3 regions of the Paraburkholderia bryophila genome follow, and region 2 is predicted to be linked to each of the others. Evidence: predicted binding sites of a transcription regulator. Region 2 holds the regulator's gene; each other region holds the start of a gene.

Region 1 (9,712 bases), 200 kb from region 2:
AGAACGGGGCATGCAGTTTCAATGACTTGATGTGGGCGCCCGCCACGCCGATGCGCGGGGGCCGGAGCGCCAACGTTACCACAGGGGCGCGCCGCGTCCAGCCTGGCCGTTCGGCCGATACGACGGGCGGCGGCGCGCCTGATAAAATGTGCGGCTTCCAGCGCCTTGCATCCCGCATCGCAACGCTGCCTGCCGCTCCCACCGGCCTTGTGCCGGCTACGCGCATCGGCGCGCGCTTTCACCACGCCAGATCATGTTCAGCTTTTTCAAACGATTCAAGGGTTCGAAAGAGTCCGATAACGCGCCAGAAGAGTCGCAAACCGCGCCGGAAGGCTTGGCGCCCGAGCGCGCGGTAGAGACGCCTGTCGCACCGTCGGCGCCGCGTCCGGCGGTGGTTTCGCCCGCCCCTGCTCCTGTGGCCGCTCCAATCGAGCCGGAGCAAGAAGAACCCGCGCTCGAAGAATACGAAACCGACGAAACCCCCAAAACCCCCGAAACCGTCGAAATCGTCCCGCCCCCCGAGCAGGACGCGGGCGCCAAGCGCTCGTGGCTAACGCGCCTGAAAACCGGCCTGTCGAAGACGAGTTCCAGCCTGACCGGCATTTTTGTCAACGCGAAGATTGACGACGACCTCTACGAGGAACTCGAAACCGCGCTGCTGATGTCCGACGCGGGCGTCGGTGCCACCGAGTTCCTGCTCGAATCGCTGCGTGAAAAAGTGCGCGCTGAGCGCCTCACCGATCCGCAACAGGTGAAGGCAGCGCTGCGCACTCTGCTGATCGACCTGCTCAAGCCGCTCGAAAAGTCGCTGATGCTCGGCCGCGCGCAGCCGCTCGTCATGATGATCGCCGGCGTGAACGGCGCGGGCAAAACGACCAGCATCGGCAAGCTCGCCAAGCATCTGCAGAGTTTCGACCAGTCGGTGCTGCTGGCCGCCGGCGACACGTTCCGCGCCGCCGCGCGCGAGCAGTTGGCGATCTGGGGTCAGCGCAACAACGTGACGGTCGTGTCGCAGGAAAGCGGCGACCCGGCGGCGGTGATCTTCGACGCGGTCGGCGCCGCGCGAGCGCGCAAGATTGACGTGATGATGGCGGACACGGCCGGCCGTCTGCCGACCCAGTTGCATCTGATGGAAGAGCTGCGCAAGGTGAAGCGCGTGATCGGCAAGGCGCAAGACGGCGCGCCGCACGAAGTGCTGCTGGTGATCGACGCGAACACCGGCCAGAACGCGCTCGCGCAAGTGAAGGCCTTCGACGACGCGCTCGGCCTCACCGGCCTGATCGTCACCAAGCTCGACGGCACGGCAAAGGGCGGCATTCTCGCCGCAATCGCGCGGCAGCGACCGATTCCGGTGTATTTCATCGGCGTTGGCGAAAAGGTCGAGGATTTGCAGCCGTTCAGCGCGGAAGAGTTTTCGGACGCGTTGCTGGGCGGTTGAACGACGCGAACGTCTTGACGCAGCAGTGAGCGCAAAGCGGCGACAAGCGAAAAGCAGCAACAAGAAAAAGCAAAAGCAACAAGCAAAAAGGGCACTTCGAGGAGTGCCCTTTTTACCTTCAACCCATCACCTCACTCAGCGTCCGGCTGCGCGCCAGGCGCCGCACGAGCAAACGGATCGAGTTGCATCGCGTGATCGTAGATGCGCTGAATCGTCGGAAACTTTGCCGTGTCGACCTTGAAGCGCTGCGCATTGAACACTTGCGGGATCAGACAGGCGTCCGCGAGCGTCGGCGTGTCGCCGAAACACAGCTTGCCGGTGCGCGGGTCGCCGGCCAGATGCGTCTCCAGCGTCGCGAAACCCGCTTCGACCCAATGCTTGTACCACGCGTCTTTCGCATCTTCATCCACGCATAGCGTGTGCTTCAGATACTTCAGCACGCGCAGATTGTTCAGCGGATGAATCTCGCACGCCACCTGCAACGCCACCGAGCGCACATACGCGCGCTCGGCCGGCGTCCCGGGCAACAACGACGGCTCCGGATGCGTTTCCTCCAGATACTCGATGATCGCGAGCGACTGCGGCATCACCTCATTGCCGTCGACGAAGGTCGGCACGATACCGTCCAGGTTCACCTTGCGATACTCCGGCTTCAACTGCTCGCCGCCATCGCGCACCAGGTGCACCGGCACATAGTCGTACGGCAGGTTCTTCACGTTCAATGCAATGCGCACGCGGTATGACGCCGAGCTGCGGAAATAGCTGTAGAGCTTCATGTTGTCTGTCTCCTCCGGCATGCCCTCAGACCACGCGCACGCTGAACTCGCCGAGTCCGTCCACGCCGCCCTTCATCAGGTCGCCTTGCACCACCGCGCCGACACCTTCCGGCGTGCCGGTGAAAATCAGATCGCCGGTTTGCAGTTCGAACAGCGTCGACAGATAAGCAATCGTCTCGGCCACCGACCAGATCAGTTGCGACACGTCCGAGCTTTGCTTTTCCTCGCCGTTCACCGACAACCAGATCGCGCCCTTACCGACGTGGCCGACGGTCGTCACCGGATGAATCGGGCCCAATGGCGCCGAGTGGTCGAAGCCCTTCGCGGTATCCCACGGACGGCCCAGCTTCTTCGCCTCGGCTTGCAGATCGCGGCGCGTCATGTCGAGACCGAGCGCGTAGCCGTAGACGTGATCGAGCGCGCTGTCAGCCGGAATGTTCTTGCCGCCCTGGCCGATCGCCGCCACCAGTTCCATCTCGAAGTGGACGTTTTTCGACAGCGGCGGGTACGGGAACTCGCCGGTCGTGCCGGGCGCGACGTACAGCACGGCATCGGCCGGCTTGGTGAAGAAGAACGGCGGTTCGCGGTCGGGATCATGTCCCATCTCGCGCGCGTGCGCCTCGTAATTGCGGCCCACACAGTAGATGCGACGCACCGCGAATTGCTCGCTGGATCCCACGACCGGCACCGCGACCTGCGGTGCGGGTGCAAATACGTAACTCATCCCGTTCTCCGTTGCTTGATGTGTACCGCTGCCGTGTGCCGCCGCAGCGGCGCTAAAGCATCGAGTGTAACGCGCGGAAAAGCGCCACGCGCGGCAGTCGGGCAAGCGCGCGCGGCGGCGGCGAATCCGGCGCACGGTCTCGCCGAAGCGTCATAGATGCGATACTCACACCGAACAACGTCCTTTGAATACCGTGACAGCCCGCCCCAGGCGGCAAGCCACCTCGTCCCCCGCGCCCGATGACCGACTCCGCCGACACCGTCACCCCCTTCCCTTGCGCCCGATTCATCAAGGAAATCGGCCGCGGCCCGAACGGCGCCCGCGCGCTGACCGCCGACGACACGCGCTCGCTCTACAGCGCGATGCTCGATGGCCGCGTCGCCGAACTCGAACTCGGCGCGGTGCTGCTCGCGTACCGCGTGAAGGGCGAGACCGCCGATGAACTCGCCGCGATGCTGGCCGGCGCACATGCGTCGTTCGAGCCGATTCATCTGCCGCACGGCGAGTTCCGGCCGGTGTCGATCCCAAGCTACAACGGCGCGCGCAAACAGCCCAACCTGGTGCCGCTGCTCGCGCTGCTGCTGGCGCGCGAAGGCGTGCCCGTGCTGGTGCACGGCGTCACCGAAGATCCGGGCCGCGTGACCAGCGCGGAAATCTTCACGCATCTGCGGATTCCTCACGCGCGCACGCATGCCGATATCGAAGACGGTCTCGCCGAGCGGCGTCTCGCGTTCGCGCCGATCGACGTGCTCGCCCCGAAACTCGCACGCCTGCTCGCGTTGCGGCGGCGCATGGGCGTGCGCAATTCGACCCATACGCTGGTGAAGATCCTGCAACCGTTCGCGCCGGCTGGGCTGCGCCTCGTGAATTACACGCATCCGCCGTACCGGGACAGTCTCACGCAACTGTTCAACACGCATCCCGATGCGGCCGCGGGTGGCGCGCTGCTGGCGCGCGGCACCGAAGGCGAAGCCGTGGCCGACACGCGCCGTCAGGTGCAGGTGGACTGGTTGCACGACGGCGTCTGCGAAACGCGCGTGCCGCACGAGCGCTCGTCGCCGGATGCGCCGGAGGTCGACTTGCCCGAGGCCAAAGACGCGCCGACAACCGCCGCATGGATCGCCGCCGTGTTGCGTGGCGAAGCGCCCGTGCCGAGCGCGATCGAACGGCAAGTCGAGCTGATCGTCGACGTCGCGAGAATGCCGGTTTGATGGACGCTGCGCTCAGTTGCGCGGCCCGCAAAACGGCGCTCGCGTCAGAAAACGCGAGCGCTGCGGGTTGACACGCCGCTGCGCGCTGTCTTAAATTAGCCCCCATGCGTTCCCTTCCGAACACCCTCCGAATTAGCTTCGGCCGCCTAGCGCGGCCCCTATCGCTACGTCTAGCGTAAGTCAGACGTAGCGCTGCGCATTGGCCACCCGCAGGGGTTGCGCCAGGCACAGTCCTCCGGCAGTTCCAGCAGTTCCCGCGTCACCCCAAACCGTAGTTCTTCACAACCTGTAGTCGTTTGCATTCGTCCGTTTACCGTTCGGACGAAGCGCGAGGGTCATATGCACGTTGCATGGGCATCATCCACGTCCGTTTTCGTCGTCACCATGACGCTGTTCGTTCGCGCCCGTTCGTTGGTGCCGCTAGCCACCGGCTGGCGGACCGTGCACCCGTGGCAGTCCGCCAACCGCCCGACGCCACACCCTTTCGCACACGACACAACGAACGAGGCCCGACATGTTGCGCAATCCCGCTGAAAAATACCGTCCGTTCTCCACCGTGCGGCTGACCGGCCGCAAATGGCCAAGCCGCACGATCGACCACGCGCCGGTCTGGATGAGCACCGATCTGCGTGACGGCAATCAGGCGCTGATCGAGCCGATGAACGCCGCGCAGAAGCTCGAATTCTTCGAAATGCTGGTCGCTATCGGCTTCAAGGAGATCGAGGTCGGTTTTCCGTCGGCCTCGCAAACCGACTTCGATTTCGTGCGCAAGCTGATCGAAGAAAAGCGCATTCCCGACGACGTGACCATCGAAGCGTTCGTGCCGTCGCGCGCCGAGTTGATCGCGCGGACTTTCGACGCGCTCGCGGGCGCGCCGCGCGCCATCGTCCATTTGTACAACGCGATCTGTCCGTCGTTCCGGCGCATCGTCTTCAACCAGTCGAAGGCGGAGATCAAGGCGCTGGCCGTGGAAGGCACGCGTGTCATCAAGGAACACGCGCAGGCGCGGCCGGACACGCAGTGGACCTTCCAGTACTCGCCCGAGACCTTCAACACGGCGGAACTGCCGTTCTCCCGCGAGGTTTGCGACGCGGTCGCGCAGACGTGGCGGCCCACGCGTGATCGCAAGATGATCGTCAATCTGCCCGCGAGCGTCGAAGCGGCGACGCCGAACGTGTTCGCCGACCAGATCGAATGGATGCACCGCAATCTCGGCTATCGCGACAGCATCGTGCTGTCAGTGCATCCGCATAACGATCGCGGCACGGCGGTGGCCGCGGCGGAGCTGGCGCTGATGGCGGGCGCGGACCGCGTCGAAGGATGTCTGTTCGGCAACGGCGAGCGCACCGGCAATCTGGACCTCGTCACGCTCGCGATGAACCTCGACGCGCAGGGCGTCGATTCAGGTCTGGATTTCTCGGATATCGATGCGGTGCGGTGTGTCGTGGAGCGCTGCAACCAGCTTCCGGTGCATCAGCGGCATCCGTATGCGGGCGTTGCCGCAATGCAGGTGAAGAGCCAACGAGGCGATAGCGTCACCGCGGAGGCTCACTCGATTGCACAACGGGTCGCCTGCCAGGCGATCAACCGCCATTGCCCGTCTTCCTGCGTATGAATGGCCGTGTAGGCGATCGGAAACAGCAGCGCGCCGTTATTCGCTTCCATCTCGATCAACGCGCGGCCGGTCACGACGCAGGTCTCGCGGCCGACCGGCAGCACCTCTTGCGACTGCACCTCGATCTGCCGGTATCGCCGCCGCCCGGCGGTGATACCGTCGATGAACTGCCGCTTCGTTTCCCGCTTGCCGTTCGTATGGACATAGCTGACGTTATCCGCGAGCAGCGCGTCGAGCGAGGGCCCGTCGCCGTCGACCATCGCACGAAAGCGCTCTCGCTCGAGCCCGCGAATCGCTTCGATCATCTTTGCCACCATCGCTCAGCCCCTCGCACCGGTGAGCCGACGTGGCCACGGTCGTCAGAAGTTATATTGCAGATATAGCTGGTGGAAATTTATACCAGGATTCGGCTCTTTGATACCACCGTTGGAAACATGCTGGAAACGGTAGCCCGCCTGGTACTGCTGGTGGCTGCCGAACTGCAGCCCCACGCCCGCCATGTCGGCGAACTGGAACGCGGTACCGAGCGTGAACTTCTCCGACAATCGCGGACTCGACAGCAGCCGGATGCCCGCGCCCAGTTCGGCGTACGGACGCAGCGACCCGCTTCCCTTGATTAAGCGGATGATCGGCGTTACACCGACTTCGCCGATGTTGTCGTGTACGTTGCCTTCGCTGGTATGCCACCAGGCCACGTGCGCTTCGCCGATCAGCGAGAAATGCCAGTCGCCGATCTGCCACCAGGTCAGATTCGGATCCCACACGAAACCAAGATCGAGCTTTTTGACGTGCCGGTCGCCGAGACCGCCGGCGATCTGCACGCCGAACGGGTCGGCCGAAGCCGCCGCCGAAGCGCCGATCAACAACGCCGCACACGTGGCTTTTAGCGCCAGACCACGCAACACATCGTTCTTATTGTTCATCTAACACCCGAACTCCGCCGAACGTTAAAGAATCTGTAACCGTTCCCTTATTCTAAAGACAAAGTCAGATCGATGGATCGTATGAAGAAACCTAAGTTTTCGCAATTAGTCACTTCAAAATCAGCAAAAGTCGGTCACTTATAATAGTGAAGGAGAATTGTCAGGTAAATTGTACGACTCGAGCATAGCCTGCGCGGGGAGCGTATCATGGCTATTGAAATCCAAATTTCAATAGGAATTTACGGAACTTGGATGTCCCTACGGCCTCTAAGTATTAGCACTCGGGAAATCAGAGTGCTAACATCCAACGCTGGAGTCGTTTACCTGAATACGCTTTTGTCTGATTCCAAAGGAGTTTTCCACGTGAGCCATGCAATGACCCTTCCGAGTACTCTGAGCCCGTCGGCGGCTAAGGCCGCTTCGGCAGGTGCACTGGCGCTCTCGCATTCCTCGCTGCTGCCCGGTCAACTGGGCAATATCGACGCCTACATCCAGGCCGTTAATCGGATTCCGATGCTGACGCCGGCGGAAGAACGCCAGTTCGCCACCGAATTTCGCGAGCAGGACAACCTCGAGTCCGCGCGCCGTATGGTGCTGTCGCACTTGCGGTTGGTCGTGTCGATCGCGCGCAACTATCTCGGTTATGGCCTGCCGCACGCCGATCTGATCCAGGAAGGCAATATCGGCCTGATGAAGGCCGTGAAGCGCTTCGACCCGGAGCAGAACGTACGCCTCGTGTCGTACGCCATGCACTGGATCAAGGCTGAGATCCACGAATACATTCTGCGCAACTGGCGGATGGTGAAGGTCGCCACCACCAAGGCGCAACGCAAGCTGTTCTTCAACCTGCGCAGCCACAAGCAGGGGCTGGGCGCGTTCACGCCGGACCAGATCGACGATCTGGCCAAAGAGCTGAACGTGAAGCGCGAAGAAGTCTCCGAAATGGAAACGCGTTTGTCGGGCGGCGATATCGCGCTCGAAGGCCAGGTGGAAGACGGTGAAGAAGCGTACGCGCCGATCGCCTATCTGGCCGACTCGCATAGCGAACCGACCGCCGTGCTGGCTTCGCGCCAACGCGACAAGATGCAAAGCGACGGTATCGCGAGCGCACTGAACGCGCTGGACGCCCGCAGCCGCCGCATTATCGAAGCACGTTGGCTGAAGGTGGAAGACGACGGTTCGGGCGGCTCGACGCTGCACGAACTCGCCGACGAATTCGGCGTGTCGGCGGAACGGATTCGCCAGATCGAAGCCAGCGCCATGAAGAAGATGCGCGGCACGCTGACCGAATATGCGTAAAGCTTAAAACCTTCGCAACAACGCACACCGCCAGGCCAACGCCAACTGGCCGCAAAGCCCCGCCCTCGCAAGACGGCGGGGCTTTTTTTCGTCCGCGCGGCGAAGCCTTCGCCGCGCTCCAACCCGCTCGTGGCCTTGCCTACCCGGCATACGTTTTCTTGACGTATCACAAACCAGACAGCAATACTGTTCAGACGGGGCGAGCGTAGCGACCCAATGCCGCAGCGCTGAAATGATGCGCATAGGGTTCTGCTCCTAGAATCGGGATGCACTCGCCAGACCGCTCAAGCGGCCTGGATCCAGCCGGACACACCGGCGAGAAGTCGCCTTCGACCGATCATGACCATAGCCCTCAAACGCAACAACCGCCCCCGCTCGAACCTGCGCAAACGGTTCGACCGCTGGGTGCGCGGTCCGACGTTGGCGCGGGACATCGCCATCGTCCTTGCCATCAAATTTGCCCTGCTGATGGCGCTCAAATACGCATTTTTCAATCATCCGCAGGCGGAGCACATGTCGCTGCCGCCTGAACAGGTCGCGCAGGCGCTGTTGTCCGTGCCGGCCTCCCATCCGTCCCAAGGTGATCAACATGCCCGTTAGCGAAGTCGTAGAACTATCGCGCCTCCAGTTCGCCATCACGGCGCTTTATCACTTTCTGTTCGTGCCACTCACGCTCGGCCTGTCGTGGCTGCTCGTCATCATGGAATCCGTCTATGTGATGACCGGCAAGCAGATCTACAAGGACATGACCCAGTTCTGGGGCAAGCTGTTCGGGATCAACTTCGCGATGGGTGTGACCACCGGGCTCACGCTGGAATTCCAGTTCGGCACCAACTGGTCGTACTACTCGCACTACGTCGGCGATATTTTCGGTGTGCCGCTCGCCGTTGAAGGCTTGATGGCGTTCTTCCTGGAATCGACCTTCGTGGGTCTGTTCTTCTTCGGCTGGAACCGGCTCTCGAAAGTGCAGCACGTGATGGTCACGTTCCTCGTCGCGCTCGGCTCGAATCTGTCCGCGCTGTGGATTCTGGTGGCCAACGGCTGGATGAACAATCCGGTCGGCGCCACCTTCAACTACCAGACCATGCGGATGGAGCTCGACAGTATTTTCTCCGTGCTGTTCAACCCGGTCGCGCAGGTGAAGTTCGTGCATACCGTGTCGGCCGGTTATGTGACGGCGTCGATGTTCGTGCTTGGCGTGTCGTCGTGGTATCTGCTCAAGCGCCGCGACACCGAATTCGCGCTGCGCTCGTTCGCGATTGCCGCCGGCTTCGGTCTGGCGTCGACGCTGTGCGTGATCGTGCTCGGTGACGAGTCCGGCTATCGCACCGGTGAAGTCCAGCAAGTGAAACTGGCCGCGATCGAATCCGAATGGGAAACCGCGCCGGCGCCGGCACCGTTCACGATCATCGGTATTCCGAATCAGAAGGAAGAGCGCACGGACTACGCGATCCGGATTCCGTACGCGCTCGGCCTGATCGCCACCCGCTCGGTCGATGAACCCGTGGTCGGCCTGAAAGACCTGATGGCGCAAAACGAAGTGCGCATCAAGAACGGCATGCTGGCCTACGCCGCGCTGCAGAAGCTCAAGCAGGGCGACGCCACCGACGAAGCCAAAGCCGCCTTCGACGCCCACAAGAAAGACCTCGGCTACGGCCTGATGCTCAAGCAGTTCACCGCGAACGTCACCGACGCCACGCCGGACCAGATCGTCCAGGCGGCGAAG
Region 2 (9,712 bases):
CCGCTACAGGTCGGGCAGGTTTCCGGCTTGGTGCCGGGCTTGGCGCCCGAACCGTGACAGATTTCGCACGACACCCAGCTCGGCACGCGAATCTGCGTGTCGTAGCCGTGTGCGGCCTGTTCCAGCGTGATTTCCATGCTGTAGCGCAGATCGGCGCCGCGATACACCTGCGGGCCGGGGCGGCCGCCAGCGCCGCGTGCGGCGCCGCCGGCCGCCTGGCCGAAGATGTCGCCGAAAATATCGCCGAATGCATCGGCAAAACCGCCGAAGCCTTGTGCGCCGGCTCCGCCCATGTTCGGATCTACGCCCGCGTGGCCGTACTGGTCGTACGCGGCACGCTTTTGCGAGTCCGACAGCATTTCATAGGCTTCCTTCACCTCTTTGAAATGCTCTTCCGCATCCTTGTTGCCCGGATTCCGGTCGGGGTGGTGCTTCATCGCAAGCTTGCGATAAGCCTTCTTGATTTCGTCGTCGCTCGCGTTCTTTGCGACGCCCAGAACCTCGTAGTAATCCCGTTTCGCCATATCGGTTCAACGCCACTCGCGCAATGCGACGCGGTGGCTCCTCTTGAATGCTGGAGTCTTGCGACTCGTCCGGCCGCTGTTTTTTGCCGCTCGAAACCGGCTCGAAACAACGCCCTCCATAAAACAAACGTGCCCGGAGAGCCCCAAAAGGCTCGCCAGGCGAGATAACCGCTCTTGCACGTTGCTGCGGCCCGAATGGGTGCAGGGGATTGTGCAGCCGGGCCGCACACGGTGCCGTGTGCGGCTTTACGGTCGAAATGCGACCTGGCTTTAGTCTTTCTTGACTTCCTTGAATTCGGCGTCGACCACGTCGTCCTGCTGCTGGCTCGCGCCACCTGCCGATGCACCCGCGCCCGCCGCGCCTGCTGCCGCTGCTTCGGCACCTTGCGCTGCCTGCATGTCCGCGTACATCTTCTCGCCCATCTTCTGCGAGGCAGTTGCCACGACTTCGATCTTGGCTTCGATCGCGGCCTTGTCGCTCGAACCGCTCTTCAGCGTTTCTTCGAGGTCCTTCAGCGCGGCTTCGATCGTGTCCTTCTCGCCGGCGTCCAGCTTGTCGCCGTACTCGGTGAGCGCCTTCTTCGTGCTGTGGACCAGCGCGTCGCCCTGGTTGCGGGCATCGGCCAGCTCACGCAGCTTGTGATCTTCTTCGGCGTTGGCTTCCGCGTCCTTCACCATCTTTTCGATTTCGGCTTCGGACAGACCCGAGTTGGCCTTGATCGTGATGCGGTTTTCCTTGCCGGTCGCCTTGTCTTTCGCGCCGACGTGCAGAATGCCGTTCGCGTCGATGTCGAAGCTCACTTCGATCTGCGGCGTGCCGCGCGGTGCCGGCGGAATGCCTTCGAGGTTGAACTCGCCCAGCAGCTTGTTGCCGGCTGCCATTTCGCGTTCGCCCTGGAACACCTTGATCGTCACGGCGCCCTGGTTGTCGTCAGCCGTCGAGTAGACCTGTGCGTGCTTGGTCGGGATCGTGGTGTTCTTGTTGATCATCTTCGTCATCACGCCGCCGAGCGTTTCGATGCCGAGCGACAGCGGGGTCACGTCGAGCAGCAGCACGTCCTTGCGGTCACCCGACAGAACCTGACCTTGAATCGCGGCGCCAACGGCCACGGCTTCGTCCGGGTTCACGTCACGACGCGGTTCCTTGCCGAAGAATTCCTTAACCTTGTCCTGCACCTTCGGCATACGCGTCATACCGCCGACGAGGATCACGTCGTCGATCTCGCCGACCTTCACGCCTGCATCCTTGATCGCCGTGCGGCACGGTTCGATGGTGCGTTCGATCAGTTCTTCAACCAGCGCTTCCAGCTTGGCGCGCGTGATTTTCAGGTTCAAGTGCTTCGGACCCGACGCGTCGGCCGTGATGTACGGCAGGTTGATTTCGGTCTGCTGGCTCGACGACAGTTCGATCTTCGCCTTTTCAGCCGATTCCTTCAGGCGTTGCAGCGCGAGCACGTCTTTCGACAGATCGACGCCTTGTTCCTTCTTGAACTCGCCGATGATGTAATCGATGATGCGCTGGTCGAAGTCTTCACCGCCCAGGAACGTATCGCCGTTCGTGGACAGCACTTCGAACTGCATTTCGCCGTCAACGTCGGCGATTTCGATGATCGACACGTCGAACGTACCGCCACCCAGGTCATACACCGCGATCTTGCGGTCGCCCTTTTCGGCCTTGTCCAGACCGAAGGCCAGAGCGGCTGCGGTCGGTTCGTTGATGATGCGCTTGACTTCCAGACCGGCGATGCGGCCGGCGTCTTTGGTCGCCTGACGCTGGCTGTCGTTGAAGTACGCGGGAACCGTGATCACCGCTTCGGTGACCGGCTCGCCGAGGTAGTCTTCAGCGGTCTTCTTCATCTTGCGCAGCGTTTCCGCGGAGATTTGCGGCGGCGCCAGCTTCTGGTCGCGCACTTCGATCCATGCGTCGCCGTTGTCGGCCTTCATGATCTTGTACGGCATCAGCGCGATGTCTTTCTGCACTTCTTTTTCTTCGAAGCGGCGGCCGATCAGGCGCTTGACCGCATACAGCGTATTACGCGGGTTCGTGACCGACTGACGCTTCGCAGGCGCGCCGACGAGAATCTCGCCGTCTTCCATGTAAGCGATGATCGACGGCGTGGTGCGCGCACCTTCCGAGTTCTCGATCACCTTAACCGTATTGCCTTCCATGATCGCCACGCACGAGTTGGTCGTGCCGAGGTCGATGCCGATGATTTTGCCCATTTTTACTATTCTCCTGACTTTGATCGCTGCGGAAAGCGCCTTGCTTGCCATCTGGCGGGAAGGCGATCCGCTCTCAATTCCTACCTGCACTCAACATAAGTGCGTCCGCATCGTTTTCAAGACCTCTTTTACGATGCGGTCTTTAATTTTTTTCAATCGGTCGAACTTTTTCCGCTTGTTTTACTGCTTTCTGCGACGCCAAGCAGTGAAGCAGGAAGCGCCCGCCCGGATCGCGGTGTTCGTAGACGTTGCTGCGAAACCATCTGGGACCGGGGGCGCGGATCGCGGCCGACCGCGGCCGGCCCCGCGTCGAACGAGTCGGCGCTGCGCTCCCGCATGTCGAAGACGGCGAACGCGGTAGCCGACGGGACGGTTGGCCATGGCGGTGCCAGCCCAGCTTGGCGGCGGTAAATCGACCGGAAAACGGCAGAAAGCGGCTGCGGCGTTTACTTCGGCGCCGCGACGGTCACGAGCGCCGGACGCAGCACGCGGTCGGCGATCACGAAACCCTTTTGCAGCACTGCCACGACAGTGTTCGGTTCCTGATCGGCCGGCACCATCGAAATGGCCTGGTGGCGATGCGGATCGAACTTCTCGCCGACCGGATTCAAGGCGACGACACGGCCCTTTTCCAGCGCACCGTTCAACTGACGCAGCGTCAGTTCCACGCCTTCACGGACCTTTTGCAGATCGTCGGACGAGTGGGCGACTGCCGCTTCGAGGCTGTCCACCACCGGCAGCAGATGCTCGGCGAAGCTCTCGATCGCAAACTTATGCGCCTTGGTCACGTCTTCCTGCGCGCGGCGACGCACGTTTTCGGTCTCAGCTTTCGCCCGCAGGAAGCTTTCCTGCAGGTCGGCGATCTTGGCGTGCGCTTCAGCCAGCGCGGCCTGCTCGAGGCCTGCCGGCGCCTCGGTCGCGGCGCCTGCGGCCGCTTCCTGCTGAGCTGCTGCGGCCTCGGCGGCCTGGCGCTCGGCTTCGTCCGCGGGCGTGGGATTCTGGCTCGTCGGGTTCTCTTGCGTGTTTTCCATGTCGCTGAAAGTCGTAAAAAAGTAAAAACCAACGGTGGCGGCAGCGCGCAAAAGCGGGTGCAATTTGTGCGTTGCAAAATAGCGACAGACTAGCTGGCGCACCATCGCATAACGAAACCGCAGATGGGGCCGGAAAGACCCGTTTCAAGCGGGTCTTGCGGAACTTTTCGCACCACGGACGTGCGGCGGAAATGCCCGGTTACAACCATTATTGCGACGCAATCAGATTGAGATTGAGTGCGGCCAACAAGTGGCCTATGCTCCACTAAAGCGTCGGAAAAGACACGTTAACCCTAATCCGACGTAAGCCTTACCGACATTTTGCAATTTCCCACCTGATCCGCCTGTTTCCGTCCTGAATCCTTCCCAAGGGGAGTACCGTGAAACTGACCTTCGCAATCTCGGTGGTCGCATTGGTACTGATTTTGGGCACCACGACCATCTGCATGTCCGGGGCTGTCAACGATCACACTACCGAATACGGCGGTGTGCACGCGACCATGGAACAACTGTTCAATCCCCACCTGAAAGTTTGTCGATAGTGCGCCTGTCGCGTTTAGTCGGCCGGCCGTGCAATGCGGCCGCCGGCTCTCGATACGTTTTGCGCCGTTCCTGCTCGACCTGCCGCTTCACCCTGCTTTCCTCGGTTTCCGCATAAAGCGTCTGCGCGACGCTTGCCGGGCCGCGCACGTCGCATAGGCCCAGCACTTCCACCTGCCAGACGATCCGCTCGATTTCGATCTCGACCAGATCGCCGACGCGCACGTCTTTCGCCGGTTTCACATTGGCAGCGCCAATGCGCACATGGCCTTTCTCGACGGCATCCGCGGCGAGCGAGCGCGTCTTGAAGAAGCGCGCCGCCCAAAGCCATTTGTCGATGCGTAACTTCGCGCCCGTGTTGGTCGAAATCTGGTAATTCATCGCCTGTTCAAGCCCCCGTCGAATGCGGCACCGGCAGCGCCTGAACCGGCCAGCCTTGCAGATTCTGCGCGACGATTTCGCCGAGCGCGGCAATCCACGCCGGCGACGCGTTCACACAGGCAATCCGATGAAACTCTTTGCCGCCGGCGTGCAGGAACTCGTCGCGCACTTCCATGCCGATTTCCTCAATCGTTTCAAGGCAGTCGGCGGTAAAGCCCGGGCAGAACACGTCGGCGCGGCGTACGCCCGCCGCGCCCAGTTCCTTCAGCGTGGGCGCCGTGTACGGCTGCAACCATTCGGCTTTGCCGAAGCGCGACTGGAACGTGATGCGGCATTCCACCGGCGTCAGTTCCAACGCCTGCATGAGCAGCGCGCCGGTCTGCTGGCATTGCTCGTGGTAGGGGTCGCCGAGATCCATGGTGCGCTTGGGCACGCCGTGAAAACTCAGCACCAGCTTGTCGCCCGCCGCGAAGTCGGGCCGGCCGTGCTGATGCCAGTACTGATGCACCTGCGCGGCCAGCGCTGAAATGTACGCGGGATGGTCGGCGTACTGACGCACCGTGCGGATTTCCGGCTGATTGCGCATGCGCTTGAGCGCTGAAAACGCGTCGTCGAAAGCGGTCGCCGTGGTCGACGACGAGTATTGCGGATACATGGGCACCAGCAGCACACGCTCGGCACCCGCCAGCTTCAACTGGTTGAGTATGGCCGGAATGCCCGGCGTGCCATAACGCATCGCGTAGTCGACCAGCACCGTGTAGTCGTTCAGTTGCAGCAGGTGGCGCAAGCCTTCCACCTGCTTCTCTGTATAGACGCGCAGCGGCGAGCCTTCCGGCATCCAGACCGCGGCGTACTTTTTCGCCGACGCCGGACTGCGGAACGGCAGGATCAGCAAGCGCAGGATGATCTGCCACAACAGCGACGGAATTTCGACCACGCGAGGATCGGACAGAAACTGCGCGAGATAGCGACGGACTGCGCGCGGCGTCGGCGCGTCGGGCGTACCGAGATTGATCAGCAGTACGGCGACACGGTGTGACGTGGCGTTCTGTGAGGGCCGCTCGAGGTCGAAGCGCATAGGCAGCAGAGGTAACCGCTTGAGGCGGAGAGTCGATTCAGGTGGGTTTCATTATAGCGGCGCGGCCTGGCGACCGGTCCGCCGTACACCCCTGGCCATTCGGCCAATTGGCAAGCCGCGCGCCGTCGCGCATGATGAACGGACTTGAAATGAGCGCGTGAGTTGCCGCCGCCGGGCAGCCAGCTATTGCTGGCTGAGAGTCAGGGAAAGCAGGCGCGCGGTGATATCCACGATCGGAATCACGCGGTTGTACGCCATGCGGGTCGGGCCGATCACGCCGAGCGTGCCGACGATCTTACCGTTCACTTCGTACGGCGCGGTGACCACGCTCATTTCCTCGATCGGCACGAGATTCGATTCGCCGCCAATGAAAATCTGCACGCCCGCCGCGTGACTCGACACGTCGAGTAACTGAAGGAGACTGGTCTTTTGGTCGAACACATCGAACAGCTTGCGCAGGCGCGCCATATCGGACGAAAGGTCGGCGACTTCCAGCAGATTGCGCTCGCCGGAAATCAGTACGTTCTCGCCAGTGTCGGACTCTTCGGTGCTGGCCGTGACGGCGGCGTGCATCAGCGTCGTCATGTCGCCGCGCAGTTCGTCGATTTCCTCACGCAGGCGGCGGCGCACGTCGTCGAACGAGAGGCCGGCGAAATGCGCGTTGATGTAATTCGACGCTTCCACCAGTTGCGACGGCGAAAAGTCGCGCTGCGTCGCCATGATGCGGTTTTGCACGTCGCCTTCCGGCGTCACGATGATCAGCAGAATGCGCTTGTCGGACAAACGCATGAACTCGATCTGCTTGAACACGTGGCTGCGCCGCGGCGTGAGCACCACGCCGGCGAACTGCGACAGGTTGGACAGCACGCTGGCCGCTGCGGCGACGATCTTCTGCGGCTCACCCGCCTGCAGCGTAGTCTTGACGGCGCGCATCACGGCTTCTTCGTCTGCGGCGGATTCGACGGTCAGCATCGTATCCACGAAGAGCCGATAGCCGCGCGGCGTAGGGATACGGCCGGCCGACGTATGCGGACTGATCACGAGCCCCAGGTCCTCGAGATCGGACATGACGTTGCGGATCGTCGCGGGGCTCAGTTCGAGGCCAGAGTAACGAGACAACGTGCGTGAGCCGACCGGCTGACCTTCGGCGATGTAGCGCTCAATCAGCGTTTTGAGGAGGGTTTGTGCGCGAGGATCTAGCATGACGGAAAATTTTAGCTTAATGACACGACTACCGCGAGCGCTAACGGCGCTCACCGTTGACGAATGCGCCACGGTTCGCCCGGGCGCCGCTTTGTCTTCGATCCGCTGCGTGAGCCGGCAGGTGGCCCGACGTTCGGCCCGCCACCTCGACAACGGCGCGCCGTGGCACTCTAACCGGCACGCATGTCATCAACGCTTCACCATTCTAACGATAATCGCGAAATACGCCGGCAGCCCATCCGCGCCAGCCCGCTACCGGGTCTGTCAGCGGTTCTTTTCAGGCCCTACCTATGGTGTAATGCCGGCATGCAAGTGACCAGCCAGTTCAAGACCGTCGCGCTCGTCGGGCGCAACAATACGCCGGGCATCGTCGAGCCCTTGACCGCGCTCGCCTCGTGCATCGCGAAACGCGGCTTCGAGGTCGTATTCGAAGCCGATACCGCCGCCGAGATCGGCGTCACCGACTATCCGGCGCTGCGTCCCGCCGAGATCGGCGCGCGCGCCGACGTGGCGGTCGTGCTGGGCGGCGACGGCACGATGCTCGGCATCGGTCGCCAGCTCGCGCCTTACCGCACGCCGCTGATCGGCATCAATCACGGCCGGCTCGGCTTCATTACCGACATTCCGATCTCCGACATGCGCGAGATCGTGCCGCAAATGCTGGCGGGCAATTTCGAACGCGAGGAGCGCGTGCTGCTCGAGGCGCGCATCATGCGCAACGGCAGCCCGATCTATCACGCGCTGGCCTTCAACGACGTGGTGGTCAATCGCAGCGGCTTTTCGGGCATGGCGGAACTGCATGTCTCGGTCGACGGGCGCTTCATGTACAACCAGCGCTCGGACGGCCTGATCGTCGCCACGCCGACCGGCTCGACCGCTTACGCGCTCTCCTCGCAAGGGCCGATCCTGCATCCGCAATTGGGCGGCATCGTGCTGGTGCCGATCGCGCCGCACGCGCTGTCGAACCGGCCGATCGTGCTGCCGGACGACTCGAAGGTGAGCATCCAGATCGTGTCCGGCCGCGAGGTCAACGTGAACTTCGACATGCAGTCGTTCACCTCGCTCGAATTGAGCGACACGATCGAAGTGCGCCGCTCGCGCCATACGGTGCCCATGCTGCATCCGGTCGGCTACAGCTACTTCGCGACGCTGCGCAAAAAGCTGCACTGGAACGAATACCCGTCGCACGAAGAAGACACCAAGCCCTGAGCCGCGAGCAGCCCCTGGAATGCAACGCCGCCGCTGCCGAACCCTGAATTTCAAGCTCACCAGACCACCTCCATGCTGCGCCACCTCTCGATACGCGACTTCGTGATCGTCGCCGCGCTCGATCTCGAATTCGACAGCGGCTTTACTGTTTTCTCCGGCGAAACCGGCGCCGGCAAGTCGATCCTGATCGACGCGCTGGCGCTCGCGCTCGGCGCCCGCGCCGATGCGAACGTCGTGCGCACCGGCGAAAGCCGCGCCGACATCACCGCGGAGTTCGAGATTCATGCGCAGGTCGAACAGTGGCTCGACCAGCAGGCGTTCGGCGCGGCCGACGACGACGGTCAGCACGGCGGCACCGTGATGCTGCGGCGCGTGGTGGACCGCAACGGCCGCACGCGCGCGTTCATCAACGGCACCGCGGCCACGCTCACGCAGTTGCGCGAGCTCGGCGAGATGCTGGTGGACATTCACGGCCAGCACGCACACCAGTTGCTGATGCGCCCGGACGCGCAGCGCGAATTGTTCGACACGCACGCCGGCCTGACCGACACCGCGGCAACCGTCACGCGCGCCTGGCGCACGTGGCGCGAGAAGGTGCAGGCCGTCGAGCATGCGCAAACGCGCGACCGCGAATTGCAACTGGAGCGCGAGCGTCTCGCGTGGCAGCTCACTGAACTGGACAAGCTCGGGCCGCAGCCGGGCGAATGGGAAGAGGTCAACAGCGAGCACCGCCGGCTGTCGCACTCGGCGAATCTGATCGACGGCGTGCAAGGTGCGCTCGGCGCGCTGTCCGAATCGGACGAGGCGATGATCACGCATCTGGCGTCGATCGTCTCCAAGGTACGCGACCTGGCCGAGATCGATCCGGCGTTGAACGACGTGCTCGCCGCGCTCGAGCCCGCCGAAATCCAGTTGCAGGAAGCCGCGTATTCGCTGAGCCACTACGCGCAAAAGCTCGAACTCGATCCGGACCGGCTGGCGCAGGTCGAAAAGCGCCTCGACGCGTTGCATTCGGCCGCTCGCAAATTCCGCCTGAAACCGGAAACGCTGCCCGAAGAACACGAGGCGCGGCGCGCGCAACTGGCCGCGCTCGACGCCGCCGCCGACCTCGACAGCCTGCACGCCGCCGAAGCCAACGCCAAAGAAACGTTCCTCGCCGAAGCGAAAAAACTGTCGAAGGCGCGCACCAAAGCCGGCAAGGCCCTGGGCGCCGCGGTCACCACCGGCATGCAGGAACTGTCGATGAAAGGCGGCACCTTCGAAGTCGGCCTGGTGCCGCTGCCCGAAGGCGGCGCCAATGGACTTGAACAGGTCGAATTCCGCGTGGCCGGTCATGCGGGCGTGCCGCTGCGGCCGCTCGCCAAAGTGGCCTCAGGCGGCGAACTGGCGCGGATCAGCCTGGCGCTGGCCGTGATCGCCAGCGCGGCCAGCCCGACACCCACGCTGATTTTCGACGAAGTGGATACGGGCATCGGCGGCGGTGTCGCCGAAGTGGTTGGACGGCTGCTGCATCAGCTCGGGCA
Region 3 (9,712 bases), 200 kb from region 2:
TCGCGGGCCGCGCTATTGCTATGGGCAAATCTTATTCGCCGCCCTGCTCGATCGCGCGCGTCAACGCGGCAAGGCCGGCCAGCGCAACGCCACCACTGGCTGGCGCAACACCCGCAGCCACCTTGTGCAGCGTCGCACGCAACGCTTCGGCGCTTTGCTCCAACGTACTCGCCGCCGGCGCACCGACGATCACGTGCGCGCGCACCGCAGGCGTCGCGACTGCGGCGTGCGCGCGACGCCGCCACGCGAGCCCCAACGCATCGGCCAGCAGCGTCACATGACCGAGGCCCAGCGCGCACGCCGCGGCGCCGAGGCGGTAAGCGGCGTCGCCGGCTTGCAGCGCTTCGCTCGGATCGGCTTTCTCGGGCTGGTCGGCCGCGCGGGCATGCTCGGTCAATGCGGCGATCGACGCATCCGCGGTCTGCAGGAAATCTTCGTACGCGTGCGAGTTGACCGCCAGCACGCCCAGCTCGCGCGTCAGCATGCCGCGCGCCGCGTTGAGCGATTGCGCCTGCACGGCGCCCGCCTCCCACAGCATTTCCGATGCCTGGGTGCCCGCGACGTGCCAGTCGACGGTCAAGCCGTAGTCGTGCAGCACTTCGACCTGATCGGCGTCTTCGGCGGCGGCGCCGAACAGGGCGTAGTCACGCCACAGTAACGCCAGCGTGGCCCGCACCAGCGAGCGCGGCGCGCGCAGGATACCGCGTGCATGATCGGCCAGCGCGAGATTGCAGCGGGCGTAGAAACGCCGCGCATCGACTTCGCCGGTTGCCCGGCCGCCGACCCGCAACGCTTTCGCGCAAGCCTTGGCGAGCCGCCAGAAATCGTAGGGGTCAGGACCGGCGAGTTCGGTGAGCACGGCGTCCAGTTCGTCGAGCGCCGCGTTGGTGAGTGCCCGCGCGGCCGCGCTGCCCGTGTCGGGCTGCGCGCGCAGCACCGGCAGCAGCGCGCGTTCATAACGCGCCCGCAAATGGGCCAGTTGATCGGCGGACTGTGCGTGCATCGACACCGGCGGCACCGGACGCGCGGTCAGCGCAAGATCTTCGAAGACGACGGTGGAACCGGGCGTGTGCTCGGACAAATGCGCGCACACCGCGCGATAGTGATTGAAGAGTGCTGGTGAGCAGGACAGTTCGCGCAGATTGTGGCGTTCGAGCGCCGCGCGGAAATCACGCAATGCCGCGCCGAACACCGCACGCGCATTATCGGCGCCGGACGGATCGTCTTCCGAGAGCGGCGACAGCCGCACGAGGGCGTCAGCGAAACGCTGCGCGCTCAGCCAACCGGCCGCGCGCAACGCGTGCGACGCACGCAGCAGCGCCGACGTGCTCTCGGTATGTTGTTCGAACGCCAGCAGTGCTTCGGCCAGCGCAAGCTCAGCGGGACGGACCGCGCCACCGCGTGGATTCGGCAAGGCGTCGAAGGAAACGGGTGCGGCGGGTCGTGAAGTCATGAGCGGGCGACAGGAAGCTGACGGGCCGCCGCTTCGCGCCGCACGCTGACTGCTCGGCTAGCGCGCGAACCGGTGACAGGACAATGACAGATTACCGCTGCGGCAGGACACCCACGGCGCGCTCGATGACCTTGCGCGCCGCCGGATCGCAACCTCAGATCTGGACCATCTCGAAGTCTTCCTTGCGCGCGCCACATTCCGGGCAAGTCCAGTTAATGGGAACGTCCGCCCAGCGGGTGCCCGGCGCAATGCCTTCGTCCGGCAAGCCGGCTTCTTCGTCGTAAATCCAGCCGCAAATCAGGCACATCCAGCTTTGATATTCCATTCTTGTGTCGCGCAGTAGAGTCCGTGGAAACGGGAGCCATGATGGTACCGTGTTGCCGCCCCAATGCCTAGCAATCAGAAGCGCGCAAGCGTAGCGCGCGGCAGCCTTTGCTTATGCCGTTTGCGTCGGCTCAAGAAGGCTGTAGCGGCGGCTTGCCGCACCGGTGCTGGCGCTTACACACGACCACGCACGCGGGCGTGCGAAAAAACGCCCCCGCGACGGTTTAGGCCGCATAATTGAGCCAATAGCGCACGGTCCGCGCCCAAATTTAGCTCCTTTTTGCAAATTTTCATGCCCAGCGACACACCTCCGATCGTCCTCACCTTCGGCCTCTCCGATCCCACCGGCGGCTCCGGCCTGCAGGCCGACCTGATGACCCTTGCCAGCATGGGCTGCCATGGCGTCTCCGTGCTCACGGGCTACACCGTGCGCGACTCGGCCAGTTGCGACGAAGTCACCGGACTCGACCCTGAAGTCGTCGCGACTCAAGCGCGGATGCTGCTGGAAGACATGCCGATCGCGGCATTCAAGGTCGGCGCCTGCACGCGTGCGGAAGTGGTGAGCGCGATTGCCGAAGTGGTTGCCGACTACGACGACATTCCGCTGATTCTCGCCCCCGACTTCACGCTCGACGACGAGCACGTGCTCGCCGCCGACGAACTGCGCGAAGCGATCGCCGACCTGCTCGCGCCGCAAACCACGCTGCTGGTTGCGGACGCCACCACGCTGCTCGCGCTGGCCCAGCCCGACGGCGACGCTGAAGCGCCAACCTTGGACGCGGCGATCTCGCATCTGCTGTCGCAAGGCTGCGAATACATTCTGTCGACGGAAACCGGCACGCACCGGCACGTGAATACGCTGTTCAGCGAAGACGGCCAGTTGCGCCAGGACACGTGGGACCGCGGCAGCCATCGGATCATGGGTTTGACGGACACGCTGGGCGCGGCAATCGCCGCGTTGCTGGCCAACGGGCAAGACCCCGCCGAGGCGGTGCGCGAGGCGCAGGAGTATCTGTATCAGGCGGTGCGCAATGCGTTCCGGCCGGGCATGGGCGCGTATCTGCCGGATCGTTTCTTCTGGGCGCGCAGCAGCGACGATGAAACGCCGCCGACCGCCGGCAAAGGTGCAACGCCGGGTGAAGCACGGCATTGAACGCTGGCGTGAGGCGCTGGCGTTTATCGCTGTCGAGATGCGTCAGCCACGGTAGCGCACTGTGCAATCACTAGAAGAAGCCCACATTCGTGCGGGCTTCTTCTTTTTCCGCACGAATCGCGCTGACATTCAACACCCTCGCCCCAAAAGCAAAAACCCGCATTTCTGCGGGTTTTTGCTTTTGGGAAGCTCGCCTCGCAGCGTGCCTCCCCATGTGTTTCCAACCGAGCCTCTGACGAGGCCCAATCGAAATTACATGTCCATGCCCATACCGCCCATGCCGCCGGGCATACCGCCGCCCATCGGAGCATCTTCCTTCGGCAGTTCGCAAACAGCTGCGTCGGTCGTCAGCAGGAGACCTGCCACCGATGCTGCGTTTTGCAGAGCCGTGCGCGTGACCTTCGTCGGGTCCACGACACCTGCGTCAACCAGGTCGACGTACTCGCCGGTTGCTGCGTTGTAGCCGTAGTTGCCCGTACCGGCTGCCACTGCTGCCACCACGACGCTGGCTTCTTCGCCACCGTTCGTGACGATCTGACGCAGCGGTTCTTCCATCGCGCGCAGCACGATCTTGATACCTGCGTCCTGATCGGCGTTAGCGCCCTTCAGACCGGCGATAGCCGTACGTGCGCGGATCAGCGCGACGCCGCCACCAGCCACGATGCCTTCTTCCACAGCTGCGCGCGTTGCGTGCAGTGCGTCTTCGACACGTGCCTTCTTTTCCTTCATTTCGATTTCGGTCGCAGCGCCAACCTTGATCACTGCAACGCCGCCTGCCAGCTTGGCAACGCGTTCTTGCAGCTTTTCACGGTCGTAGTCCGACGTTGCTTCTTCGATTTGCGTGCGAACCTGCTTCACGCGCGCTTCGATCGTTGCACCTTCGCCAGCGCCGTCGATGATCGTGGTGTTTTCCTTACCCACTTCGATGCGCTTCGCCTGACCCAGTTCAGCCAGCGTTGCCTTTTCGAGCGTCAGGCCGGTTTCTTCAGCGATAACTTGACCGCCGGTCAGGATCGCGATGTCTTCCAGCATGGCCTTACGGCGATCGCCGAAGCCCGGTGCCTTCACAGCAACCGTCTTCAGGATGCCGCGGATGTTGTTGACCACCAGCGTTGCCAGTGCTTCGCCTTCGACGTCTTCTGCGATGATCAGCAGCGGACGGCCAGCCTTGGCGACTTGTTCCAGTACCGGCAGCAGGTCACGAATGTTCGAGACCTTCTTGTCGTGCAGCAGCACGAACGGGTTGTCCAGAACGGCGACTTGCTTGTCCGGGTTGTTGATGAAGTACGGCGACAGATAGCCGCGGTCGAACTGCATACCTTCGACAACGTCCAGCTCGTCTTGCAGCGACTTGCCGTCTTCAACCGTGATCACGCCTTCCTTGCCGACCTTGTCCATTGCTTCAGCGATACGATCGCCGATCGACGAGTCGCTGTTAGCCGAAATCGAACCGACTTGCGCGATTTCTTTGTTCGTCGTGCACGGCTTGCTGATCTTGCGCAGTTCTTCGATTGCAGCCGTGACAGCCTTGTCGATACCGCGCTTCAGGTCCATCGGGTTCATGCCCGATGCAACGTACTTCATGCCTTCGCGGACGATCGACTGAGCCAGAACCGTTGCGGTCGTGGTGCCGTCACCTGCGTTGTCGCTGGTCTTGGAAGCCACTTCCTTGACCATTTGCGCGCCCATGTTCTGGAGCTTGTCTTTCAGTTCGATCTCTTTCGCGACCGAGACACCATCTTTCGTGACCGTCGGGCCGCCGAAGCTGCGTTCCAGGACCACATTGCGGCCCTTCGGACCCAGCGTGACCTTCACAGCGTTCGCGAGGATGTTCACGCCTTCAACCATCTTGGCACGGGCGGAATCACCGAATACGACGTCTTTAGCTGCCATCTTCTAACTCCTTGAATTCTTTGGGATATGACTTATGACCGGGAAAAGTAGCGACCAGCGCTTACTTCTGCACCACGGCCATGATGTCTTCTTCGCGCATCACGAGCAGTTCGTTGCCGTCGACCTTGACGGTCTGGCCTGCGTACTTGCCGAACAGGACGCGGTCGCCGACCTTCACGTCGAGCGCGATTTGTGCGCCCTTGTCGTCACGCTTGCCCGGGCCGACTGCCAGAATTTCGCCTTGATCCGGCTTTTCTGCTGCGGCTTCGGGGATCACGATGCCCGACGCAGTCTTGGTTTCTTGATCCAGACGTTTGACGATCACGCGATCATGCAAAGGACGAAGGTTCATACATACTCCTCTCTTGATTGAGACTGAAGAACGCTGAGAAAACCCGGCTGGCGGAGCCAACCGGCGATGTTGTTAGCACTCTCGTGCAGCGAGTGCTAATTATATGGACGGGTGGTGACAAATTCAAGAAGGGATGGGATGTCGAGCTTCACTTAAGTTTGAACCTTGCTCACTCAAGTTCGGACCCGCGACGGGCGTCCGGGACCGCGACGTCACAAATTCACTTTGACAAACAGTGACTTAGCCTCTGAACGGCTGCGCCGTGGAGCCGCGCACGCCAGTCGCACCCGGGGGCATCTCCAGCAAAAACGCTCGTGTAAACCGGGAGATCGGCATTCGGCTAAGGGTAAACCTCGAAATAGATCACGCTCCTCGCTCACGCTCGGGGCGAGGAAATCTTCGACGTCGCGTCCGCGCCGCCTCAGCCGCCCTCGATCCAGCGCGTGCCCGACGCCTTGAGATGGCTGCGAATCGCCGACTGGGCGGCTAGCGGATCACGGTCTTCGAGCGCGCGATAAATCGCCTCGTGCTCCACCAGCGCCGCCGCCCAGGTCTGGCTCGTCTCCGCGTGTCTGCTAAGGCGCGCTGAGATCGGGCTATGCCGCTCGTCGAACAGTTCGGCCATCGAGAGGCAACCACGCTTGCAGGTGCCCTGCGCCCATGCGTCGATCGTGCTGACCGACGATCTGAAGCATGTCGAGCAACTCAAACTATTTTTGCTGAACCTCGGACACACGTTCCTCGCCGAACGCTGGCTGCTCGATGCCCGGCCGCAAGACGAGACGGTCTACCACGCCATGCAGGACCCCGCGCTACGCAATGAACTCGAGGCGGTCTGGATGGACGAGGTGATACCGGTGTTCGAGGCGCAGGGAAAGCGGGAGGATGCGCTTGCGTATCTGGACGAGGTGCGCGACCGCTTCATGAATCCGTTTCTCCATCACAGGATTGCCGACATCGCGCAGAACCATGGCCAGAAAAAACAACGGCGAATCGTGCCCCTGCTGGAGCTGGCTACATCGCTCGCGGCTGGCAGGGGGACCTGGATTCCGCAGGCGCGGTTAAGGTTGGCGACGAAAACGGGCTCGGCACAGGGCTAGTCGAGACGGTTTTGCCGATGCCGTTGACGAGCAGCATGAACATGACTTCCAGATCCTGCTGCGGCACTACCGTTGCGTCCATCTGTTTCAACGCAGCCCCGTCGACTTGAAGCCTCAAAGAAACGGCTCGAGCGCGTTCGCCGCCACGAAGATGGCTAGCGTCTGATTGATGTGGGAGCGGATCTCTCCACGCAAGGCTTCCAGATCCTGTCCTAGCATGGCCCGCATCATGAGCGGCGCCACGATGGCATCCAGCATCTGAGTTGCCAGAATCCGCGCATTGCGCTTGACTGCCGCCCGGGTTCGCGCGTCGCGGGGCTGCCCCGAATGCTCCGTAATCACGGCCGTGACCGCTTCGATCGAGCGCAAGCGGCCTCGTTCGTGCGCCAACTGAGCAAGCAATGGGAATCTCGGCGCATCCGCCACGACCATTCTGATCAGTCCAATCACCTCGTCACTCAACAGACGCGTCACCAGCGCCCGGGTGGCATACGTTAGCCGTTCCAGCAACGAATCGAATTGGGGTGACTCCTGGATGATCCGCATGCTGCGTTCCACGCTTCGTCTCACCACGTCGGCGAAAAGCGCTTCCTTCCCCGCGTAGCGGCTGTAAACCGTGGCCTTGCTGGCGGACGCCTTCTCGGCAATCCGCTCCAACGATGCCCCGGCAAAACCATACTCGAGAAACATCGAAGTCGCGGCATCGAGAATCCGCTCTTCGACCTCGCCCGCCATCGACGCGGACGGGCGCCCTTTTCGTAGAGATGGGCGCGTGCTGGATGGGCAAGCTACCTGGCCGCTATCGCTATCGTTGGAACTACGTTTCATCGTGCTGCCCGTGGGGAAAATTATTTTCAGATTATCACAATATTTTAAATAGAACGGTACCGTACCGTTCCATTGTAGTATCCGGCTTATCCGCCCAATTTCTGGAGAAACCGATGGCCGGCAGTGAGAGTGACCAAGAAACGCCGTCCGGGGTGCAGCAAGATCCCGAACGCGCGGAGGCTAACCAGGCGCCAGCCAGCCCAAGGCGCAAGCGCCTGAACCTGCTGATCGGCGCAACGGTACTGACCGTGGTCGTCGTTGCAGGCCTATCGTACTGGCTGCACAGCAGGCATTATGAAAGCACGGACGACGCGTTTATCGACAGCAACCAGAGCCAGATTGCGTCCCAGATCAGCGGGCGCGTGATCGAATTGCTGGTCGCCGATAACCAGCACGTCGACAAGGGTCAGCCCATCCTGCGAATCGACCCGCGAGACTATCAGGTCAAGCTCGAACAGTCGGAAGCTCAGGAAGCGAACGCCGTCGCGCAGGTCGCGCAGGCACGCGCCGATCTCACCGTACAGATCGCCAATCTCGCGCAGCAGGAAGCGCAAGTGCGCGTGTCCGAGGCCGATCTCGTGCAGGCGAAGCAGGACCTGGCGCGCTACCTCGGTTCGGATCCCGCGGCGATCACGCGCCAGCAACTCGATCAGAGCCAGGCGAGCGCCAAGAGTTCGCAAGCCAAGCTCGACAGCGCCAGGCAGGCAGTCACTGCGGCCCAGGCGCAAATCGTTTCGCAACAGACCAAAATCGATGCGGCACAAGCGTCCGTGCGCCAGATCCACGCCGATGTCGACAACGCCAGATTGCAGTTGAGCTATACGGAGGTGCTTGCGCCCCAGGCGGGCAAGATCACGAAAAGAACCGTGAATCTGGGCAACTATGTAACGCCCGGCCAGGCGCTGGTCGCGGTGGTCCCTAACGACATGTGGGTAACAGCCAATTTCAAGGAAACGCAGCTTATCCATATGAAGGTTGGGCAGCCGGTCGACGTCACCGTCGACGCCTACCCGGACACGGTGCTGCACGCGCACGTCGAGAGCCTGCAGCGCGGCACCGGCTCGGTGTTCAGCAGCCTGCCCGCTGAAAATGCCACGGGCAATTACGTCAAAGTGGTTCAGCGCCTGCCCGTGAAAATCGTTTTCGACGGCGACGACTGGCGCAAGCTACCGCTAGCGCCGGGATTATCGGTCGACCCACGCGTCACGGTGCAATGACCATGGCCGTCACGCATGCGTCGCTTCCCAGGTCGGCGGCCGGATCGTACAACCCCTGGCTGATTGCCGTGATCGTCTCCATCGCCACGTTCATGGAAGTGCTCGACACGACCATTGCGAACGTCGCGCTCAGACATATCGCGGGTGGCCTCGGCGCGAGCCAGGACCAGAGCACCTACATCACGACCAGCTATCTGGTGAGCAATGCGATCATTTTGCCGATCAGCGGATGGCTGGCGAATGTGGTGGGACGCAAGCGCTTCTACATGATCTGCGTGTTCATTTTCACGGTCAGCTCGGTAGCTTGCGGGTTTGCGACATCCTTGCCCATGATGATCGCCTTCCGGGTATTTCAGGGGCTCGGCGGCGGCGGGCTGGCACCGGTTGAACAGAGTATTTTCGCCGACACGTTTACGGAAGAAAAACGCCCTTTGGCCTTTGCGCTATACGGCCTCACCGTCGTCACCGCGCCGGCCATCGGCCCGATGCTCGGCGGCTGGATCACCGAAAACTATTCGTGGCACTGGGTGTTCCTGATCAACTTTCCGGTCGGCATCGTCTCCCTCGTGCTCACCGGCATGTTCGTGAGCGACAGCAAGCTGGTGAAGGAGGAGCGGCGGGCGCTGCTCACGAAGGGACTGCGCATCGATTATTTTGGCTTCGTGCTGGTTGCCGTGGGCTTCGGGTGCCTGCAGATCGTGCTCGACAAGTTCGAGCGCGAAGACGGTTTTTCTTCGCAGTTTATCTGTTGGTTCGCGGCCATCGCGGCCGTGTCGCTGCTCACGCTGATTGTCTGGGAGCTCAGGGTGAGTCAGCCGATTGTGAATCTGCGGCTGTTCAGATCGCGCGCCTTTGCGATTAGCTGCGGCGTCATGTTCGCGTTTGGTTTCATCATCAACAGCACGACGCAACTCCTGCCGCAATTCACGCAGGCCCTGCTCGGCTATGACGCAACGAACGCGGGGTTGACGCTCGGGTTGGGTGGTCTGGTCACGCTGTTTTTCATGCCCATCGCTGGCGTTGTCACGGGGCGCGTGTTTCAGCCGAAATGGCTTGTCATGATGTCGCTCGTGGGTACCGGCGTCGCGCTCTTCAATGCGGCGGGGCTGAACCTGAACATCAGCTTCTGGGACGTTTCACTGTCGCGGCTGTACCAGGTCATCTGGCTGCCGTTCCTTTTCATTCCGCTGTCCGCCGTGCAATTCGTCGGCATACCGCCCAAAGAGAACAATAACGCTTCGGCGTTGATCAACATGATGCGCAACCTCGGCGGAAGCTTCGGCGTCTCGCTGGTGACCACCCAGCTTGCCTGGCGTGAACAGTTTCACCATGCGCGGCTCGCCGAACATATCACGCCCTACAACGGCTTTACCACGTCGCTCAGTTCGATTG

Evidence for each region. Region 2 encodes HrcA, which represses chaperone genes, less so after heat shock. Its sites were predicted from a motif close to TTAGCACTCNNNNNNNNNGAGTGCTAA; they were not measured.
Region 1: a site for HrcA is predicted at 6,962-6,988, ahead of rpoH (RNA polymerase sigma factor RpoH). Genes of this name have one in related genera too.
Region 3: a site for HrcA is predicted at 5,248-5,274, ahead of groES (co-chaperone GroES). Genes of this name have one in related genera too.

The regions. Positions count from the first base shown of each region.
Region 1 is NZ_JACCAS010000001.1:2,418,084-2,427,795, forward strand. It holds gene rsmD (16S rRNA (guanine(966)-N(2))-methyltransferase RsmD) at 1-12, opposite strand, end outside; gene ftsY (signal recognition particle-docking protein FtsY) at 254-1,438, shown strand; gene maiA (maleylacetoacetate isomerase) at 1,570-2,214, opposite strand; gene GGD40_RS10705 (fumarylacetoacetate hydrolase family protein) at 2,240-2,938, opposite strand; gene ybiB (DNA-binding protein YbiB) at 3,178-4,149, shown strand; partial or broken gene GGD40_RS10715 (2-isopropylmalate synthase) at 4,664-5,644, shown strand; gene GGD40_RS10720 (nuclear transport factor 2 family protein) at 5,698-6,081, opposite strand; gene GGD40_RS10725 (acyloxyacyl hydrolase) at 6,124-6,687, opposite strand; gene rpoH (RNA polymerase sigma factor RpoH) at 7,051-7,986, shown strand; gene cydP (cytochrome oxidase putative small subunit CydP) at 8,326-8,586, shown strand; gene GGD40_RS10740 (cytochrome ubiquinol oxidase subunit I) at 8,576-9,712, shown strand, end outside.
Region 2 is NZ_JACCAS010000001.1:2,215,852-2,225,563, forward strand. It holds gene dnaJ (molecular chaperone DnaJ) at 1-524, opposite strand, end outside; gene dnaK (molecular chaperone DnaK) at 795-2,747, opposite strand; gene grpE (nucleotide exchange factor GrpE) at 3,194-3,778, opposite strand; gene GGD40_RS09850 (RNA-binding S4 domain-containing protein) at 4,292-4,699, opposite strand; gene hemH (ferrochelatase) at 4,707-5,777, opposite strand; gene hrcA (heat-inducible transcriptional repressor HrcA) at 5,961-6,980, opposite strand; gene GGD40_RS09865 (NAD kinase) at 7,287-8,189, shown strand; gene recN (DNA repair protein RecN) at 8,262-9,712, shown strand, end outside.
Region 3 is NZ_JACCAS010000001.1:2,018,069-2,027,780, forward strand. It holds gene GGD40_RS09000 (hypothetical protein) at 32-1,453, opposite strand; gene GGD40_RS09005 (rubredoxin) at 1,608-1,778, opposite strand; gene GGD40_RS09010 (hydroxymethylpyrimidine/phosphomethylpyrimidine kinase) at 2,070-2,930, shown strand; gene groL (chaperonin GroEL) at 3,183-4,823, opposite strand; gene groES (co-chaperone GroES) at 4,885-5,175, opposite strand; gene GGD40_RS36660 (FCD domain-containing protein) at 5,597-5,800, opposite strand; gene GGD40_RS09025 (hypothetical protein) at 5,847-6,275, shown strand; gene GGD40_RS09030 (TetR/AcrR family transcriptional regulator) at 6,390-7,010, opposite strand; gene GGD40_RS09035 (HlyD family secretion protein) at 7,055-8,320, shown strand; gene GGD40_RS36880 (hypothetical protein) at 8,307-8,429, opposite strand; gene GGD40_RS09040 (DHA2 family efflux MFS transporter permease subunit) at 8,413-9,712, shown strand, end outside.